Regions from separate parts of the Streptomyces sp. NPDC005435 genome, predicted to be linked through region 3. Evidence: riboswitches for the same ligand, from Rfam matches in the RefSeq annotation. Region 3 holds a riboswitch; each other region holds the start of a gene.
The links. A riboswitch is a leader RNA that binds a small molecule or an ion and turns the genes downstream of it on or off. The one in region 3 is predicted to bind cobalamin.

Region 1 (5,681 bases), on a different contig from region 3:
GCAGTGTCGCGTACACGCTCGGCGACCGGAGCGGCCTGGAGTACGCGAACGTGCTGTACGTCCGCGACCTGGCCAGCGGCGCGGACGATCAGATCATCAAGCTGGACCGTTCCTCCATGATCAACCGCGCCTCGCTCGACGCGAAGGGCCGCACCCTCGCGTACAGTCTCACCTCGGGTGCCGAAGACGGTGAGATCTATGTGAAGGACCGCCACACCGGCACGACCCGACGTGTCGACACCGGCACCCAGGCCTATCTGGTCCAGCTCTCCGCCGACGGCCACAGGGTGTTGTTCAACGTCCATCTCGGGGACGGGGTGTGGGTCGCCTACCTGCGTGACCTCCGCACCGGCGAGGTCCGCCGGATCGCCGACGGCCCCGCCGCCTCGGGAGACGCCTCGCTGCGGCACGTCCTGCTCACCGACGACGGCTCCCTGGTCCTGCGCGACCTGCGCACCGGCCGGCAGCGCACCGTCGCCCCGGCCGGGTCCGCCACCGCGCTGCCCGGCTCGGTGACGGGGAACGGGGGCGCGGCCGTCTTCACCTCCACCGCGGGCGACCTGGTGCCGGGCGACACCAACGAGGTCTCGGACGTGTTCGTCGCCCACTCCCACCGCTAGGCGTCGCCTTCGAGTGTCACGCGGGCCTGCGGCGCTGTCCGGGGTCGGTCAGCGCCGGGCGCCTGTAGTCGATGTCGGCGGGGTTGAGCGTGACGCCGGGGGCGACGATCTCGTCGATGCGGTCGAGGAGTTCGTCGTCGAGCCGGACCTCGGCGGCGGCGAGCTGGTCGGTGAGCTGCCCGACCGTGCGGGCACCGAGGATCACCGAGGTGACGCCCGGGTGGGCCGACGCGAAGGCGAGCGCCAGGTGTGTCAGGGAGATTCCCGCCTCGTCCGCCACGGCCGACAGGCGCTCGACGGCGTCGATCTTGCGCTGGTCGCCCGGCAGGCCGAGGTCGAACTTGTGGGGGATGGCCTGCCGGGACCCGTTCATCTCGATCGGCTCGCCACGGCGGAACCGCCCGGCCGGCCAGCCGCTGTCGAGGGGACTCCAGGTCAGCACGCCGAGTCCGTATTTCCGCGCGGTGGACAGCACGTCCGCCTCGATCCCGCGCACGAGGACGGAGTACGGGGGCTGCTCGGTGCGGAAGGGGATGTGGTTGCGGCGGTCGGCGGTCCACTGGGCCTCGACCAGCTGTTCGGCGGGGAAGTTTGAGGTCCCGATGGCCATGATCTTGCCCGCGCGCACCAGGTCGGACAGGACCGAGAGCGTCTCGTCGATGTCCGTGCTCGGGTCCGGGCGATGGACCTGGTAGAGGTCGATGCGGTCGGTTCCCAGGCGGCGCAGACTGTCGTCGACGGCCCTGGTGAGCCAACGGCGGGAGTTTCCCTGCCGGTTGGGGTCCTCGTCCTTGTAACGGACCGGGAAGTGCCCCTTCGTCGCGAGCACGACCTCGTCGCGGCGGTCCCGGACGGCCTTGCCCACGATCTCCTCGGCCTCGCCGCCGGAGTACTGGTCCGCGGTGTCGATGAGGCTGATCCCGGCGTCCAGAGCCGTGTGAATGAGCCGGGCCGCGTCGTCGTGATCCATGTTCCCCCACGCGCCCAGGCGCAGGGTGCCCAGCGCGAACTTACCGACCGATATGCCGGTGCGGCCCAGCTTCCTCTGCTGCATCACTCACTGCTCCTCGATGTCGTCTCTCCCCGCGGACGAATCGGCCCCTGCGGGCCGACACCGAACGGACCATGCGGACGATCCTGGAAGCGGCCGAACGCGTCCTGGCCGCCAACCCGGCGGCGACCATGGAGCAAGCCGCCCGGGCCGCCGGCGTCGCCCGGACCACGGTCCATCGCCGGTTCGCCACCCGTGAGGCGCTCCTCGACGAGCTGACCGGCTGGGCCGCCCGCCAGTTCGCGGACGCCGTCGCCACCGCCCGCCCGGACGCCGCCCCGCCACTCGTCGCCCTCTGCCAGGTCACCGCCAACGTTCTCCGGGTGAAGACCGACTGGTCGTTCGCCATGAACCGCGCGGCCGACGACGCCCACCCCGAGGCGGCCCGCGTCTACGGCGAGGTCCGGGCCACCTGCGCCCGGCTCCTCCGCCGCGCCCAGGAGGCGGGCGTGCTCCGCCCCGGCATCGACCTCGACTGGACCCGGCGTGTCTACTACGCCCTCATCCACGAGGCGGCCAAGGAGAACGCGGAAGGCGGCGACACGGACGCGCTCGCCACCCGCGTCGTGGACACGCTGCTGCGGGGCGCCGGGGCTCCGGCCGGACTCGCGGGGCAGACGGGAATCTGAAGACAGGCCCTGGGGGACGCCCCCCCGGTTCTGCGATCATGATCGGAGCAGCCGGGGAGAGGGGTGGTCGCGCGTGTCCGAGGCATCGGCCGGGGTGCCCGAGGCATCCGCCGGGGTGTCCGAGGCGCCGGCCGGGCTGCCCGAGGCGCCGGCCCGGGTGTCCGAGGCATCCACCCAGGTGCCAGAGGCGCCCGTCGGGCTGCCCGAGGCACCGGCCCGGGTGCCCGAGCCATCCGCCCGGGTATCCGAGGTGCCGGTCGGAGTGTCCGAGGGATCCGCCCAGGTATCCGAGGCGCCGGTCGGAGTGTCCGAGGGATCCGCCCAGGTATCCGAGGCATCGGCCGGGCCGCCCGAGCCATCCGCCGAAGTGGCGAGCGCCCCGGGGCACCCCGTGCCGTGCCGGGTCGTGGTCTGCCGGGACTGCTGCTGTGGCACCGCCAAGGTGCCCGGGGTGGACCACGCGGCGCAGACCGCGCGGCTGCGTGCCGAGGTGCCCGTGCGGGTCTCGGAGTGTCTCGACGTGTGCGAGCGGGCCAACGTCATCGTCGTCCAGCCGTCCGCCGCCGGGCGGGCGGCCGGGGGCCGACCGGTCTGGCTGGGCCTGGTGAACGACCCCGCCGCGACCGAGGACATCACCGAGTGGGTACGGGCCGGGGGCCCGGGCGTGGCGCCGCTGCCGGAGATCCTCGGGCTGTACGCCTTCCCGCCGCCGAGGCGGTAGCACCTCCCCGCGGGCCCATCCGAATGGTGGACGTCACCCCCCGAACCCGGCCCCCGCCCCCTAGGCTGGCCCGTGCAGCTGGTTCGACCCGTCCGCCAGGCGGGGGCGTCGCAAGAGGGAACCCGGTGGGAATCCGGGACTGCCCCGCAGCGGTGAGCGGGAACGACCGCCGTCATACGCACTGGGTCCGCAGCGGGCCTGGGAAGCGACGGCCAGTAGGTGTCCTCCGGTACGAGGGGGACGTGCCCGCGAGTCCGAAGACCTGCCACTGCCCGCGCGCGACCACTCGTGCGCGGACATCCCGGTGACCTCGTGGGCGGGTCGGCGTAGGCGACCGAACGGCAGCCGCCGTGCGGTCCGTCACCCCTTCGCGCGTTCGCGGTGTTCCCGGGATCTCAGGGATTCATCTCGCGAAGGAGATCTCCGTGACAGCCAAGTCCGCAGCCGCGGCAGCACGGTCCACCGTGTACGGCTACCCCCGCCAGGGCCCGAACCGGGAACTGAAGAAGGCCGTCGAGGGCTACTGGAAGGGCCGCGTCACCGCGGGCGCCCTCAGGGACACGGCCGCCGGACTCCGGCGGAGCAACTGGCGGCAGCTCGCCGACGCCGGTATCGACGAGGTCCCGGCCGGCGACTTCTCGTACTACGACCACGTCCTGGACACCACCGTCATGGTGGGCGCGATCCCGGAGCGGCACCGCGACGCCGTCGAAGCCGACGCCCTGGACGGCTACTTCGCGATGGCGCGCGGCACGCAGGAGGTCGCGCCGCTGGAGATGACGAAGTGGTTCGACACGAACTACCACCATCTGGTGCCGGAGTTGGGTCCGGACACCGTCTTCACCGCCAACTCGGCCAAGCAGGTGGGCGAGCTGAAGGAGGCTCTCGCCCTGGGCCTGTCCGCCCGTCCCGTCCTGATCGGACCCGTCACCTATCTGCTGCTGGCCAAGCCCGCGCCCGGCGCCCCGGCCGATTTCGAACCGCTCACCCTGCTGGACCGTCTGCTGCCGGTCTACGCCGAGGTGCTGGCCGATCTGCGCGCGGCGGGCGCCGAGTGGGTGCAGCTGGACGAGCCCGCCCTGGTGCAGGACCGCACCCCGGCCGAGCTGAACGCCGTCGAGCGGGCGTACCGCGAGCTGGGCGCCCGTACCGACCGGCCGAAGCTGCTGGTCTCCTCGTACTTCGACCGGCTCGGCGCGGCCCTGCCGGTGCTCGCCAAGGCGCCGGTCGAAGGACTGGCCCTCGACTTCACCCGGGCGGGCAGCCTGGAGGACCTCGCGGCCGTGGGCGGGCTGCCCGGCAAGCGGCTGGTCGCGGGAGTCGTGGACGGCCGCAACATCTGGGTGAACGACCTCGCCAAGTCCCTGTCCACTCTGGGGACGTTGCTCGGCCTGGCCGACCGGGTGGATGTTTCCGCCTCCTGCTCCCTGCTGCATGTGCCGCTCGACGCGGCCGCCGAGCGGGAGATCGACCCGCAGATCCTGCGCTGGCTGGCCTTCGCCCGGCAGAAGACCGCGGAAGTCGTCACCCTCGCCAAGGGACTGACCCGTGGCACCGGTGCCATCTCGGCGGAACTGGCCGCCAACCGGGCCGACTTGGCGTCCCGGGCGACCTCCCCCATCACCCACGACCCCGCCGTCCGGGCCCGCGCCGCCGCCGTGACCGAGGCGGACGCCCGCCGCTCCCAGCCCTACGCCGAGCGGACGGCCGCGCAGCGCGCGCATCTCAGGCTGCCGCTGCTGCCGACGACCACGATCGGCTCGTTCCCGCAGACCGCCGAACTCCGCACCGCACGCGCGGACTTGAACGCGGGCCGGATCGACACGGCCGGGTACGAGGACCGGATCAGGGCGGAGATCCAGGAGGTGATCGCCTTCCAGGAGAAGGCGGGCATCGACGTCCTGGTGCACGGCGAGGCCGAACGCAACGACATGGTCCAGTACTTCGCCGAGCAGCTCACCGGCTACCTCGCCACCCGGCACGGCTGGGTCCAGTCCTACGGCACCCGTTACGTCCGGCCGCCGATCCTCGCCGGCGACATCTCGCGCCCCGAGCCGATGACCGTGCGCTGGACGGCGTACGCCCAGTCGCTGACCGGCCGGCCCGTCAAGGGGATGCTCACCGGTCCGGTCACGATGCTCGCCTGGTCCTTCGTCCGCGACGACCAGCCCCTGGGCGAGACCGCCCGCCAGGTGGCGCTGGCCCTGCGCGACGAGGTCAACGACCTTGAGGCGGCGGGCACTTCCGTCATCCAGGTGGATGAACCCGCGCTGCGCGAGACGCTGCCGCTGCGCGCCGCCGACCGTCCCGCCTACCTCGACTGGGCGACCGAGGCGTTCCGGCTCACGACCAGCGGGGTGCGTCCGGACACCCAGATCCACACGCACATGTGCTACGCCGAGTTCGGGGACGTCGTCCAGGCCATCGACGACCTCGACGCCGACGTGATCAGCCTGGAGGCCGCCCGCTCGCACATGCAGGTCGCGCGCGAACTCGCCGCCCACGGCTACCCGCGCGAGGCCGGACCGGGTGTCTACGACATCCACTCCCCGCGCGTCCCCAGCACCGAGGAGGCCGCCGGTCTGCTGCGCGCGGGGCTGAAGGCCATCCCCGCCGAGCGGCTGTGGGTCAACCCCGACTGCGGTCTGAAGACCCGCGGC
Region 2 (5,681 bases), on a different contig from region 3:
GCCAGTATCGGTCTGCACAAGGGCGTGGCCATCCTGTTCGGCAAGTACAAGCTCAAGGGCCGCCCCGCCTGGTGGTTCCACCGGCTGTACCACGGCAGCCGGGTGCCGACCATGAACCGCAAGCTGCGGGTCTTCCTCGACTGGACCCTGGCCGTCTTCCTGCGCCGCGAGACCGTCGGTCTGCCCGCGATGGCCCACCCGCGCGACGCGTTCGTGGACGCCTCCCTCCCGGAGCCGCTGCTGCGACGCGCCGACCGGGCCAACAGCCTGTCCTAGAAGGGAGGTTCAGTCCGCCCTGCGGACCGCGCGCAGCAGGAAGTGGTGCGGGGCGTCCTCGTAACAGGCCGGGTGCCAGCCCGTCGCGCGCAGGGCGGGGAGCAGATTGTCCTCGGTCAACGGGTCGTCGGGGGCGAGGGGACGGCCGTGGCGGGCGGCCCGTTCGGCGTGGCCGGAGGGGTGGAAGAGCAGCAGGACGCCGTCCGGGGCCGTCACCCGGGCCCATTCGCCGAGCGCCCGGCGCGGGTCGGGGAGATGGTTGAGCAGGCCCGCGCTGAAGACGCCGTCCACCGCCCCGGCCCCGACCGGGAGACGGCAGGCGTCGGCCAGGAGCAAGTGGCCCTGCCCGCCCCGGCCTTGGCGTGCGGCGGCCGTCAGCATCGCGGCCGTGAGGTCGATGCCGGCCACGACGCCCCCGGGGCCGACCTGGTCGCGCAGCGCGGGCGGCACCCGGCCGGTTCCGCAGCCCACGTCCAACACCCGTTGCCCGGACCGGAGTTCCATCCGGCGGGCGGCGGCCGCGTACCTGGGGCCGTTGTGGGTGAACCGCTCGTCCCAGCCCGCCGCCCGCCGGGTGAAGAAGGCGCGCGTGGTGGTCCGTTCGGCCCGGTCCGCGACGAGCGCGGCGAAGCGGCCGTACACACCGTCGGCGTGCGGGACGGGCGTGAACCGCAGCCCCCAGGCGGACGGGCCGATGTGGAGTACGCGTACGTCGTCCTCGTCGTGCGGGACGTGCGAGCGGTTCCCGGCGCCGCCGTCCGCCGCCAGGGCCAGCAGCCGTGCCCCCGTCCCGATGCCGAGCATCGGCACCTCGGCCTCCAAGGCGGCGCGCAGCAAAGCCAGTTGAGCCGCGCGGGCGCGGACGGACGGCGGGCCGTCCAGCACGACCAGGGCGACCATGCCGTCCACCGTGTCCGGCACCCGCTCGCCCGCCCAGACGCGGCAGACCCGTACCGGATGCCCGGTGGCGGCGAGAGCGGCGCCGATGGCGCAGGGGCTCTCCGCCGCCGTGTGCTCGACGATCTGGATCACGGCTCACCACCTCACGCACGACCCGCATCCCGCCGGACGGCGGGGCACACCAGGGGAACGGGTCTCCGAACCTCTCGTTTGCCAGCCTATTACGACCGCGAGGGTGGCGAATGCGAGGGGTGATACGACGCGACCGGCTGTGACGGCTAGCTTGTGCGCGTACACGCACAGGACATAGCCGACCTCTCTCCGTGAGGAGCGCCATGAACTTGAGCATGCGCAACCAGATCCCCGGCACCGTCACCGACATCGCGCACGGCGAGGTGATGGCGACCGTGCAGGTACGCCTCGACGGCGGTCAACGCCTCACGGCGGCGATCACCCTGGAGTCCGTCAAGGACCTCGGGCTGGCCGAGGGGTCCGCCGTGCGGGCCATGATGAAGTCCACCGAAGTGGCGCTCGCCACCGGCCGGGTGCAGGGGCTCTCCATCCGCAACCAGCTGCCCGGCACGGTCACCGGCCTGGCCGTCGGCGGCGCGATGGCCACCGTACGGGTCGCCGTCGACGGGGGCGAGGTGACGGCGGCGATCACCAGGGACGCGGTGCTCGACCTCGGGCTCACGGCCGGCTCGCCGGTCGTGGTGCTGATCAAGGCGACGGAGGTGGCGCTGGCCGCCGAGTGACGCCCGGCCGGGTGTGACGGGCCCCTCCGACCCCCCACCCCGTGCCCCGCTCCACGGGAGCACCTACGCTGCAGTGGTAGGCAGCTGTGCCCCGGGGCACGGGCGGAGAGGGGACAACCACGTGGCCGGCAACGGACAGGGCGCCCCCGCCGGCGTACCCGAGCGGATACCGCCCGGGCAGCGCCTCGTCCACGGCTGGCCCGTCTCGCACTACGGCTCCGTACCCCGCTTCCGCCCCCAGCGCTGGAACCTGCGCGTCTTCGGCGCCACCGCCTCCGGCGAGGAGCGGCAGTGGCTCTTCGACGACCTGACCGCGCTCCCGCACACCACCGTGGTGGCCGACCTGCACTGCGCCACCGGCCCCACCTCCACCGACCACGAGTGGTACGGCATCCCCGCGCGCGCCGTCCTCGACCTCGCCCCGCCCGCACCCGGGGTCAGTCATGTCATGGCCTGGGCGGAGTACGGCTACTCGGCCAACCTGCGGCTCTCCGACTTCGACACCCCCGACACCCTCCTGGCCACCCACCACAACGGCGAACCCCTCACCGCCGAACACGGCTTCCCGCTGCGCCTGGTCGTCCCCCACCTCTACGGCTACAAGAGCCCCAAGTGGCTGCGCGCCATCGACTACCTCACCGAGGACCGCCGGGGCTTCTGGGAGGAACGCGGCTACCACAACATCGGCGACCCCTGGCGGGAGCAGCGGTACTCCTGCCAGGAGGGGCCGGGGGACGGGCCGTGACGCCGGGGCCCGCTCGTCACCGGTGACGGGCCGGCCGGACGCGGGGGCGGCGGGCCGCGGTGACGGTGGCCGCTCCCGTCAGGAGGAAGGCCGCCGCCAGCAGGGTCTGAGTGCCCGCGTCCGTTCCCGTGGCGGCCAGTTCGCCACCGCCGCCGGCGGGCGCGGGAGTGTCCGTCGTCGGCACGGCCGGGGCCGGGGCCGTGGAGGTGTCCGACGGGGCCGGGGTGTCCGGGACGGTGCTGATGGTGGGGGTCGCGGCGGGGTCCGAGGCGGTCGGCGAGGGTTTCCGGGTGGTGGACGCGGTGGGGGAGGGCTTGGGGGACGGGGACCCGGGGGCCGACGGGGACGGCGAGGTCCCCGGGGTGAGGGACAGCGTGCCGAACGAGATCCCCGTCGAGCCGCCCAGCGCCTGCGTGGAGGCGCGGACGTCGGAGCCCTGCTGGCCGTCGGCGGCCACGTTGAAACCGCCGTCCTCGTTCTGCTGGCCGGCGAGGAAGGCACGCGCCTTGGCGATCTCCGCCTTGTAGGTGTCCGCGTCCAGACCGAGGCCCTGCACCGCCAGGCCCGCCGAGTTGGTGGAGTCGCCCGCCGCGCCGGGGAAACCGCCGTCCGCCTTCTGCTGCTTCGCGATCCAGGCCACGCCCTTCGCCACGGCGGCCGAGGCCGACTCGTCGTCGGGGAGGAGCGCGAGGGCCATCACCGCCATCGCGGTGGAGTCCACGTCCGAGTCACCGGTCGAGGGGATCAGGCTCGGCCAGGAGCCGTTGGCGTTCTGAAGCTTCTTCAAGTACGCGACCGGCGCGGCCGCGTTGGCGGTGTCGTCCGCCCTCAACTGGGCCATGACACCGAGGGACTGGGAGAACACCGAGGGCGCGTACGTGTAGGCGCCCGGTGCCGCGCAACTCGTGTCCGCCGTACTCGCCTCGGCGCACACGGCCTTGTCCAGCGCGGCGATCAGATCCTGGCCGCCGAACGCGCGCGGGTCCCTGCCCGCCACCTCCGCGAGCAGCGCCTCCTTGCCGATCGCACCGCCGCTCACGTACGAAGTGCCGATCCCTGTCCAGTCGTTGACCGTCCGCTCGGTGCCGTCGGTCTTCCGCTGGTCCAGGAAGTCCACGATCTTCGTGAAGGCGGCGTCGTTCTTCCGGGTCGCGGCCAGCGCGTACGCCCCGTCGATCGTCAGGCCGAAATCGGCGAACCCGCCGCCGAACGGCTCGTAGTAGTGGCCGTCCGTCAGCTGGGCCGGGGCGACCAGATAGGCGGTGCCCTTGTCCAGGTCGGGAGCCGCGGCCCGCACGGCGGGGGACTTGGCCAGGGGCGCGGCGGACGTGGAGGGAACCGCCGGGACCAGCGGGTCGGCGTGGGCCGGCAGCGCCGCCGTCCAGAGGGAGACACCGGCCGCCGACACCAGGAGGAACGCGGTGGCCGCGGCCGCCGTTCTCCCGCTGCCGCTCGGTCTTCCACTCGGAATTCGGTGCACGAGGCCCCCCTCGGTCGGCCGCGAGCGACGTGTGTGCGGAGACGGGGTCCGGACCGGGGCAACCCGGAGGGCCGCTCCACACCGCAGTCCTCGACGGTGTTGGATCGTGTGACGGTCCCAGCGCAGGTGATCCGGCTCGCCCGTCTCCCGACGGGCCCACGGTTGCGGGTCAGCGCCGGATTCTGACCGGCTTCCCCTGACCGCTGAAACGGAGAGCATCTCACCACGGCCGGGAGGTGTCGTCAACGCGTCACGCGCAGTGCCCGATTGGGCGAGGGAGCCGAGGCCGGCCGTCCCGGCTCCCGCCCGCCGCTCAGTGCGCCCGCACCGAATCCGGCGTGAACTTCGGCTTGCCCGTCGTCCCGTCGATGCTGGTCGAGCCGTAGACCCACGCCTCGACCTCGCCGGCCTTCGGCTTGTCGCTCATGGCGCCGAGCGGGCTGTACGTCCAGGTCGACTGGCCCGCCGGGGCGATCCAGTAGGACCAGTAGGCGGAGGCGGGCGGGGTGAGGACGCAGGCGTCCTGCGCCGGAGTCGGGTACTGGGTCCCGCTGTTGAAGGACGCGTTGCCGATCCGGCAGATGAAGGCGGGGCCGTCGTGCTGCGTACCGGCGGTGGTGAAGCCGCCGTTGTGCAGCAGGTTGTAGCCGGTGGTCGGGCTTGCGTCGCAGCCGCGCACCACCGAGCCGCCCCACGGCCCGAAGTCGACGGCGACGATCGCGCCCTTGGTCGGGGTGCAGCTCGACAGCGGATCGGCCGCCGCCGGGGCGGCCGCACCGGTCACGGCGGCTCCCGTCGCGGCCAGGGTGAGCGCGGCCGCCGCGAGCGCTCGCGGAACGGCGCGTCCGGCAGCGGTGCGTCTCGTGGCGGTGCGTCGCGCGGCGGTACGTCCGGTGGCGTTCTTCATGACAGCCCCTCCAACTCGGCCGTCCGCGACCGGGCGTGGGAGACGGGCGGCGCACGGGGGCAGCCCTGGTGCGGCCTTCCGGTCCACGCCGCAGTCCACGACGGCGCTTCGGTCCTGGCTCCAGCCCAGGTGCTCCGGCTCGCCCGTCCGCCGACGGACCTACGGTTGCGGGACAGCGCCGGACTCCGACCGGCTTCCCCTGAGTGCTGAAGTGAAAGCGCGTCATGCGACCACGTTCGCCCGCTCCGCGTCAATGGGTGCCCTCATCGCCGGGGAGCCGGCCGCTGTCCGCCCCGTCCTGTCCTTGACGACCCTTACGAATCGTGCTCAAATCCGCCTGAGAAGCAACAAGTTCCAGGGGAAGCCGGTCGAAAACCGGCGCTGACCCGCAACCGTGGGCCCACCGGGAGGTGGGCGAGCCGGAATGCCTGGAGCGAGATCAGAGAGCAACTGACGCCGTCGCGGACTGCGGTGTGGTGCCAACAGCTGTCGTACGCCCGGCACTTCGGCCCGGTACGGCAGCCTTGAGCCACGTTCCCGCCCGCGCCGGCCTCGACGCTACGAGGGGGACGGCGATGGGCACAGCGGCGCACGGAGACACCCGCGGACGAGGCAGAC
Region 3 (5,681 bases):
GGTGATGTCCGGGGCGGAGAGGTCGACGGGCAGTCCGGGCACGCCCTCCCGGACGCGGGCGCCGAGATGCGCCTCCATCCGGGACGAGGTCAGCGGAAACCCCTTGTCCCGTCGCTTCACCCGGACCGCGAAGCCGCGCACCCGGCGTTCGGCGCGTACCGCCCGCAGCGCGTCGACCGACGCGTCCGTGATGGCGTCCAGGGTGCTCGGCACCCGGACGGCCGGGGCCACCGAGTTGAACCCGATGACCTGCCGGGCCCGCTCCACCAGCGTGGCCACGGGGACCTGGCCGCCCAGTACGGTGACGTTCTGGGCGGTCTTGATCCAAGTGGAGCCGCCGACGCCGCGCAGGGCGACGCGGAGGTTGTCGTGCAGCCGCTCGGTGAAGAGATGGCGGTTGCGCCCCTTGAGGAAGATCTCCCCGTGTTTGAGCAGTACACAGTCAGTGCCGGACATGCCGCGTCTCCTCAGAAGTCCCAGTCGTCGTCGGCGGTGTCCTCGGCCTTGCCCATCACATAGGACGAGCCGGAGCCGGAGAAGAAGTCGTGGTTCTCGTCCGCGCCCGGGGAGAGCGCGGCCAGGATCTCCGGGTTGACCTCGGTCACGGCGGCGCCGAAGCGGGCGTCGTAGCCGAGGTTCATCAGCGCCTTGTCGGCGTTGTAGCGGACGAAGACGGCCACGTCGTCCATCAGTCCGAGCGGCTCGTACAGCTCACCGGAGTAGCGGAGCTCCAGTTCGTACAGCTCCTCCAGCAGCGCGAACGTGAAGGCGCGCATCTCCTCCTGGCCGGCCGGGCTCAGCTTCTCCAGGCCGCGCTGGTACTTGTAGCCCGAGTAGTAGCCGTGTACCGCCTTGTCGCGCAGGATGAGCCGGATCATGTCGGCGGTGTTGGTGAGCAGGGCGTGGGTCGAGAAGTGCAGCGGGAGATAGAAGCCCGCGTACAGCAGCAGGGACGACAGCAGGGTGGAGGCGACCTTCCGCTTGAGCGGGTCGTCGCCGTAGTAGTACTTCAGGACCGTCTTGCAGCGTTGCTGGAGGACGTCGTTGTCCACCGCCCAGCGGTAGGCGTCGTCGATCTCGGGGGTGTTCGCGAGCGTGGAGAAGACCGAGGAGTAGCTGCGGGCGTGCACGGCCTGCATGAAGGCGATGTTGGTGTACACCGCCTCCTCGTGCTCGGTGCGCGCGTCCTGGATCTGCACAATCTCGCCGACGGTGGCCTGCACCGTGTCGAGCATGGTCAGACCGGTGAACACCCGCATGGTGAGGGTGCGTTCCTCGGGGGAGAGCCGCTGCTGCCAGGCGGAGAGGTCACCGGAGAGCGGCACCTTCTCGGGCAGCCAGAAGTTCGAGGTCAGACGGTTCCAGACCTCGAGGTCCTTCTCGTCGGTGACCCGGTTCCAGTTGACCGGGCGGAGCCGGGCGGCGGGGTCGTGCCGGTAGGACGGGGGCGTGACCGACAGGCCGGTCAGCGGGGTGGGGGTGGTGGTCATCGTCGGTGCTTTCACGAGCGGGTCGGGGCGGGTCACAGGGTGCAGGAGAGGCAGTTCTCGATCTCGGTGCCCTCCAGCGCCTCCTGGCGCAGCCGGATGTAGTAGAGGGTCTTGACGCCCTTGCGCCAGGCGTGGATCTGGGCCTTGTTCAGGTCACGCGTGGTGGCCGTGTCCCGGAAGAACAGCGTGCAGCTCAGCCCCTGGTCGACGTGCCGGGTGGCGGCCGCGTAGGTGTCGATGATCTTCTCGTAGCCGATCTCGTACGCGTCCTGGAAGTACTCCAGGTTGTCGTCGTCCATGTGCGGCGCCGGGTAGTAGACGCGGCCGAGCCGGCCCTCCTTGCGGATCTCCACCTTGGCGGCGACCGGGTGGATGGAGGCGGTGGCGTCGTTGATGTAGCTGATGGAGCCGGTGGGCGGCACGGCCTGGAGGTACTGGTTGTAGATGCCGTGCTCCATGACGGAGGCGCGCAGCTCCCGCCAGTCGGCCTGGTCCGGCAGCCGCACCCCGGCCTCCGCGAACAGGGCCCGCACCCGCTCGGTGGCCGGCTCCCACGCCCGCTCGGTGTACTTGTCGAAGTACGAGCCGTCGGCGTACGCGGACTGCTCGAAGCCGTCGAAGGCGGTGCCGCGTTCCCGCGCGATCCGGTTCGAGGCGCGCAGCGCGTGATAGGCGACGGCGTAGAAGTACATGTCCGTGAAGTCGACGCCCTCCTCGCTGCCGTAATGGATGTGCCGCGAGGCGAGGTAGCCGTGCAGGTTCATCTGGCCGAGGCCGATGGCGTGCGACAGCTCGTTGCCGCGGGCCACGGACGGCACGGCGTCGATGTACGACTGGTCGGAGACCGAGGTCAGCCCGCGCACCGCCGTCTCCACGGTGGCCCCGAAGTCCGGGGAGGCCATCGCCGCCGCGATGTTCAGCGAACCCAGATTGCAGGAGATGTCCTTGCCGACGTGCTCGTACCCGAGCGAAGTGTCGTACGTGCTGGGCGTGTTGACCTGGAGAATCTCCGAGCACAGGTTGGACATGTTGATCCAGCCGGGGATCGGGTTCGCCCGGTTCACCGTGTCCTCGAACAGCAGATACGGGTAACCCGACTCGAACTGCAGCTCCGCGACCGTCTTGAAGAACTCGCGGGCGCTCAACGTGGTCTTGCGGATACGGGGGTTGGCGACCAGGTCGTCGTAGTGCTCGCTCACCGACAGGTCCGACAGCGGCTTGCCGTACTCGCGTTCCACGTCGTACGGCGAGAACAGGTGCATGTCCTCGTTGCGCTTGGCGAGTTCGAAGGTGATGTCCGGGACGACCACGCCGAGCGAGAGGGTCTTGATGCGGATCTTTTCGTCCGCGTTCTCCCGCTTGGTGTCCAGGAACCGCATGATGTCCGGGTGATGGGCGTGCAGATACACCGCGCCCGCGCCCTGCCGCGCGCCGAGCTGGTTGGCGTACGAGAAGGAGTCCTCCAGGAGCTTCATCACCGGGACCACGCCCGAGGACTGGTTCTCGATTTTCTTGATCGGGGCGCCGCGCTCCCGCAGGTTGGTCAGCAGCAGGGCGACCCCACCGCCCCGCTTGGACAGCTGGAGCGCGGAGTTGACACCCCGGCCGATCGATTCCAGGTTGTCCTCGACGCGCAGCAGGAAGCAGGAGATCAGCTCGCCGCGCTGCGCCTTGCCGGCGTTGAGGAAGGTGGGGGTGGCGGGCTGGAAACGGCCGGTCATCATCTCGTCGACCAGCCGGGACGCCAACTCCTCGTCCCCGGCGCCGAGATACAGGGCGGTGGCGACCACCCGGTCCTCGTACCGCTCCAGGTAACGGGAGTTGTCGAACGTCTTCAGCGTGTACGAGGTGTAGTACTTGAACGCGCCGAGGAAGGTGCGGAACCGGTGCTCGTGGGCGTACGCCTGCCGGTACAGGCCCTTGACGAACTCCCACGGGTAGCGCCGGATCGGCGCGGCCTCGTAATAGTCGTTGTCGATCAGATAGCCGATCTTCTCCTCCAGCGTGGGGAAGACCACCGTGTTCGGGTTCACGTGCTGGAGGAAGTACTGCCGGACGGCCTCGCGGTCCTTGCCGAACTGGATGCGGCCGTCGCAGTCGTACATGTTCAGCATGGCGTTGAGCGCGTGGTAGTCCTTGCGCGCGCCGACCGATTCGCGCGGGGCCACCGGCGTGCCGATGGCCGGGGTGCCGATGGCCGGGGTGCCGACGACGGGAGTGGTCATGCCGCCGGCCGCCGCTGCGCCGAGTCCGCCGGTCGCTGCTGCGCCGAGTGTCGTGTCCAAAACGTCTGAAGTCCTTCCCTCACGGCGCGGACATCGCGGTCCGTGCCCAGCAGTTCGAATCGGTACAGCTCGGGGACACCGCACTTGGCCGAGATGACCCGGCCCGCCAGGCAGTAGTCCACGCCGAAGTTGGTGTTTCCCGAGGCGATCACCCCGCGCAGCAGGGCGCGGTTGGCCTCGACGTTCAGAAAGCGGATCACCTGCTTGGGGACCGCACCGGCGCGCTCGCCGCCGCCGTAGGTCGGCACGATCAGCACATAGGGCTCGGTCACCCGCGGCAGGCCCTCGCGGTGGGGGTGCAGGGGGATGCGCGTGGCGGGCAGGCCCAGTTTCCCCACGAAGCGTTTGGTGTTCTCCGAGACGCTGGAGAAATACACGAGACCGCTCATCGACCGCCGTCTCCTCTCGCTCGTTCCCGTCCGGGTCCGAGGACCTTGGGGGAGGAGCGGAGCGGCGCGTACGACGGGACGCCGGGGCGGCGGAGAAATCGCCTCACCCGGATCCGAGCGTCTGCCACCTGGCCCTCCCTCGGGGCCTCGGAGCGCGCACACCGCGGACCGGCGTGCGCGCCGGTGGCAGGTCTTCGGACTCGCGGGCACGTCCTCCTCGTATCGGAGGACACCTACCGGCCGTCGCTTCCCAGGCCCCCTTCCGGGGCCCAGTGCTCATGACGGCGGTCGTTCCCGCTCACCGCTGCGGGGCAGTCCCGGATTCCCACCGGGTTCCCTCTTGCGACGCCGGACACAGGAGCGCCCGGCGAACCACCAGCACCGACAACACTACATCTAGATCTCGGCGTGCGGGTGCAAGCCAGATGTTGTGTTGCCGACAAAACTTAGGTATACCTAAGTCTCGCTGCGGAGCCGCTCGGCGACAGAGCCGATCAGGACGCGGAAAAGCCGCGCGGGGCACTGGATCCCAGTGCCCCGCGCGACTCTTCCGCCGGCCTTCACCCCTGGTCGTACACGTGGAACCCGCGCCCGCTCTTCCGCCCGAGCAGCCCGGCCTCGACCATCCGCTGGAGCAGCGGGGGAGGGGCGTAGAGGGGTTCGCGGAACTCGTCGTACAGCGACTCCGCGATCGAGGCGACGGTGTCCAGGCCGATGAGGTCGGCGAGCCTGAGCGGGCCCATCGGGTGGGCGCAGCCCAGCTCCATCCCGGCGTCGATGCCGGCGGCGGTCGCGAAGCCGGACTCCGCCATCCGGACGGCGGCGAGCAGGTAGGGGATGAGCAGGGCGTTGACGACGAAGCCGGCGCGGTCCCGCGAGCGGATCACCGTCTTGCCCAGCGCGCGCGTGGCGAAGTCCTCCACCGCGAGGGTCGTCCCGGCCGAGGTGTGCAGTGAGCTGACCACCTCGACGAGGGGCAGTACGGGGACGGGGTTGAAGAAGTGCAGGCCCACGACCCGGTCGGCGCGGGAGGTGGCCATGCCGAGCCGCATGACCGGGAGGGAGGAGGTGTTGGTGGCGAGGACCGCCGCCGGATCCTTGACGATCTTGTCGAGGGCGGCGAACACCTCGGTCTTCGCGTCCGCGTTCTCCACGACGGCCTCGACGACGAGCTGCCGGTCGGCCAGGTCGTCCAGACTGCCGGTGAACACCATCCGGGCGAGCGCGTCCCGTGCCGCCTCCCGCTCCAGCTTTCCGCGCCGTACCGCCCGGTCGAGCGACGCGGCGACCCGGTCGCGTGCCGCGCGGGCGGCCACCGCGTCCACCTCGCAGACCACGGTGTCCAGCCCGGCCCGCGCGCACACCTCCGCGATGCCCGCACCCATCTGCCCGCCGCCGACCACGCCGACGCGTGCGATCACCGCGCTCACGCCCGGGCCTCCGTCCGGCGCACGAGGTGGTGGGTGTAGGCGTCCGGGGTGAAGAAGAGGGGCAACTCACCGCTCATGGCGGTCCGT

Region 1: linked by a shared signal. The riboswitch ahead of metE (5-methyltetrahydropteroyltriglutamate--homocysteine S-methyltransferase) and the one ahead of nrdI (class Ib ribonucleoside-diphosphate reductase assembly flavoprotein NrdI) in region 3 are both predicted to bind cobalamin.
Region 2: linked by a shared signal. The riboswitch ahead of AB0898_RS11105 (prenyltransferase/squalene oxidase repeat-containing protein) and the one ahead of nrdI (class Ib ribonucleoside-diphosphate reductase assembly flavoprotein NrdI) in region 3 are both predicted to bind cobalamin.

What each region holds. Positions count from the first base shown of each region.
Region 1 covers NZ_JBEXEQ010000007.1:128,320-134,000, forward strand. The annotation lists gene AB0898_RS11045 (hypothetical protein) at 1-620, shown strand, start outside; gene AB0898_RS11050 (aldo/keto reductase) at 637-1,674, opposite strand; gene AB0898_RS11055 (helix-turn-helix domain-containing protein) at 1,746-2,300, shown strand; gene AB0898_RS11060 (hypothetical protein) at 2,707-3,021, shown strand; cobalamin riboswitch at 3,134-3,285, shown strand; gene metE (5-methyltetrahydropteroyltriglutamate--homocysteine S-methyltransferase) at 3,447-5,681, shown strand, end outside.
Region 2 covers NZ_JBEXEQ010000007.1:143,020-148,700, reverse strand. The annotation lists gene AB0898_RS11125 (NAD(P)/FAD-dependent oxidoreductase) at 1-276, shown strand, start outside; gene AB0898_RS11120 (methyltransferase domain-containing protein) at 286-1,308, opposite strand; gene AB0898_RS11115 (TOBE domain-containing protein) at 1,512-1,931, shown strand; gene AB0898_RS11110 (sulfite oxidase-like oxidoreductase) at 2,053-2,676, shown strand; gene AB0898_RS11105 (prenyltransferase/squalene oxidase repeat-containing protein) at 2,693-4,156, opposite strand; cobalamin riboswitch at 4,260-4,385, opposite strand; partial or broken gene AB0898_RS11100 (peptidase) at 4,476-5,063, opposite strand; cobalamin riboswitch at 5,191-5,264, opposite strand; cobalamin riboswitch at 5,378-5,514, shown strand; gene AB0898_RS11095 (hypothetical protein) at 5,639-5,681, shown strand, end outside.
Region 3 covers NZ_JBEXEQ010000003.1:274,448-280,128, forward strand. The annotation lists gene thiI (tRNA uracil 4-sulfurtransferase ThiI) at 1-456, opposite strand, end outside; gene nrdF (class 1b ribonucleoside-diphosphate reductase subunit beta) at 468-1,490, opposite strand; gene nrdE (class 1b ribonucleoside-diphosphate reductase subunit alpha) at 1,523-3,715, opposite strand; gene nrdI (class Ib ribonucleoside-diphosphate reductase assembly flavoprotein NrdI) at 3,712-4,164, opposite strand; cobalamin riboswitch at 4,332-4,556, opposite strand; gene AB0898_RS06170 (3-hydroxybutyryl-CoA dehydrogenase) at 4,725-5,594, opposite strand; gene aceB (malate synthase A) at 5,591-5,681, opposite strand, start outside.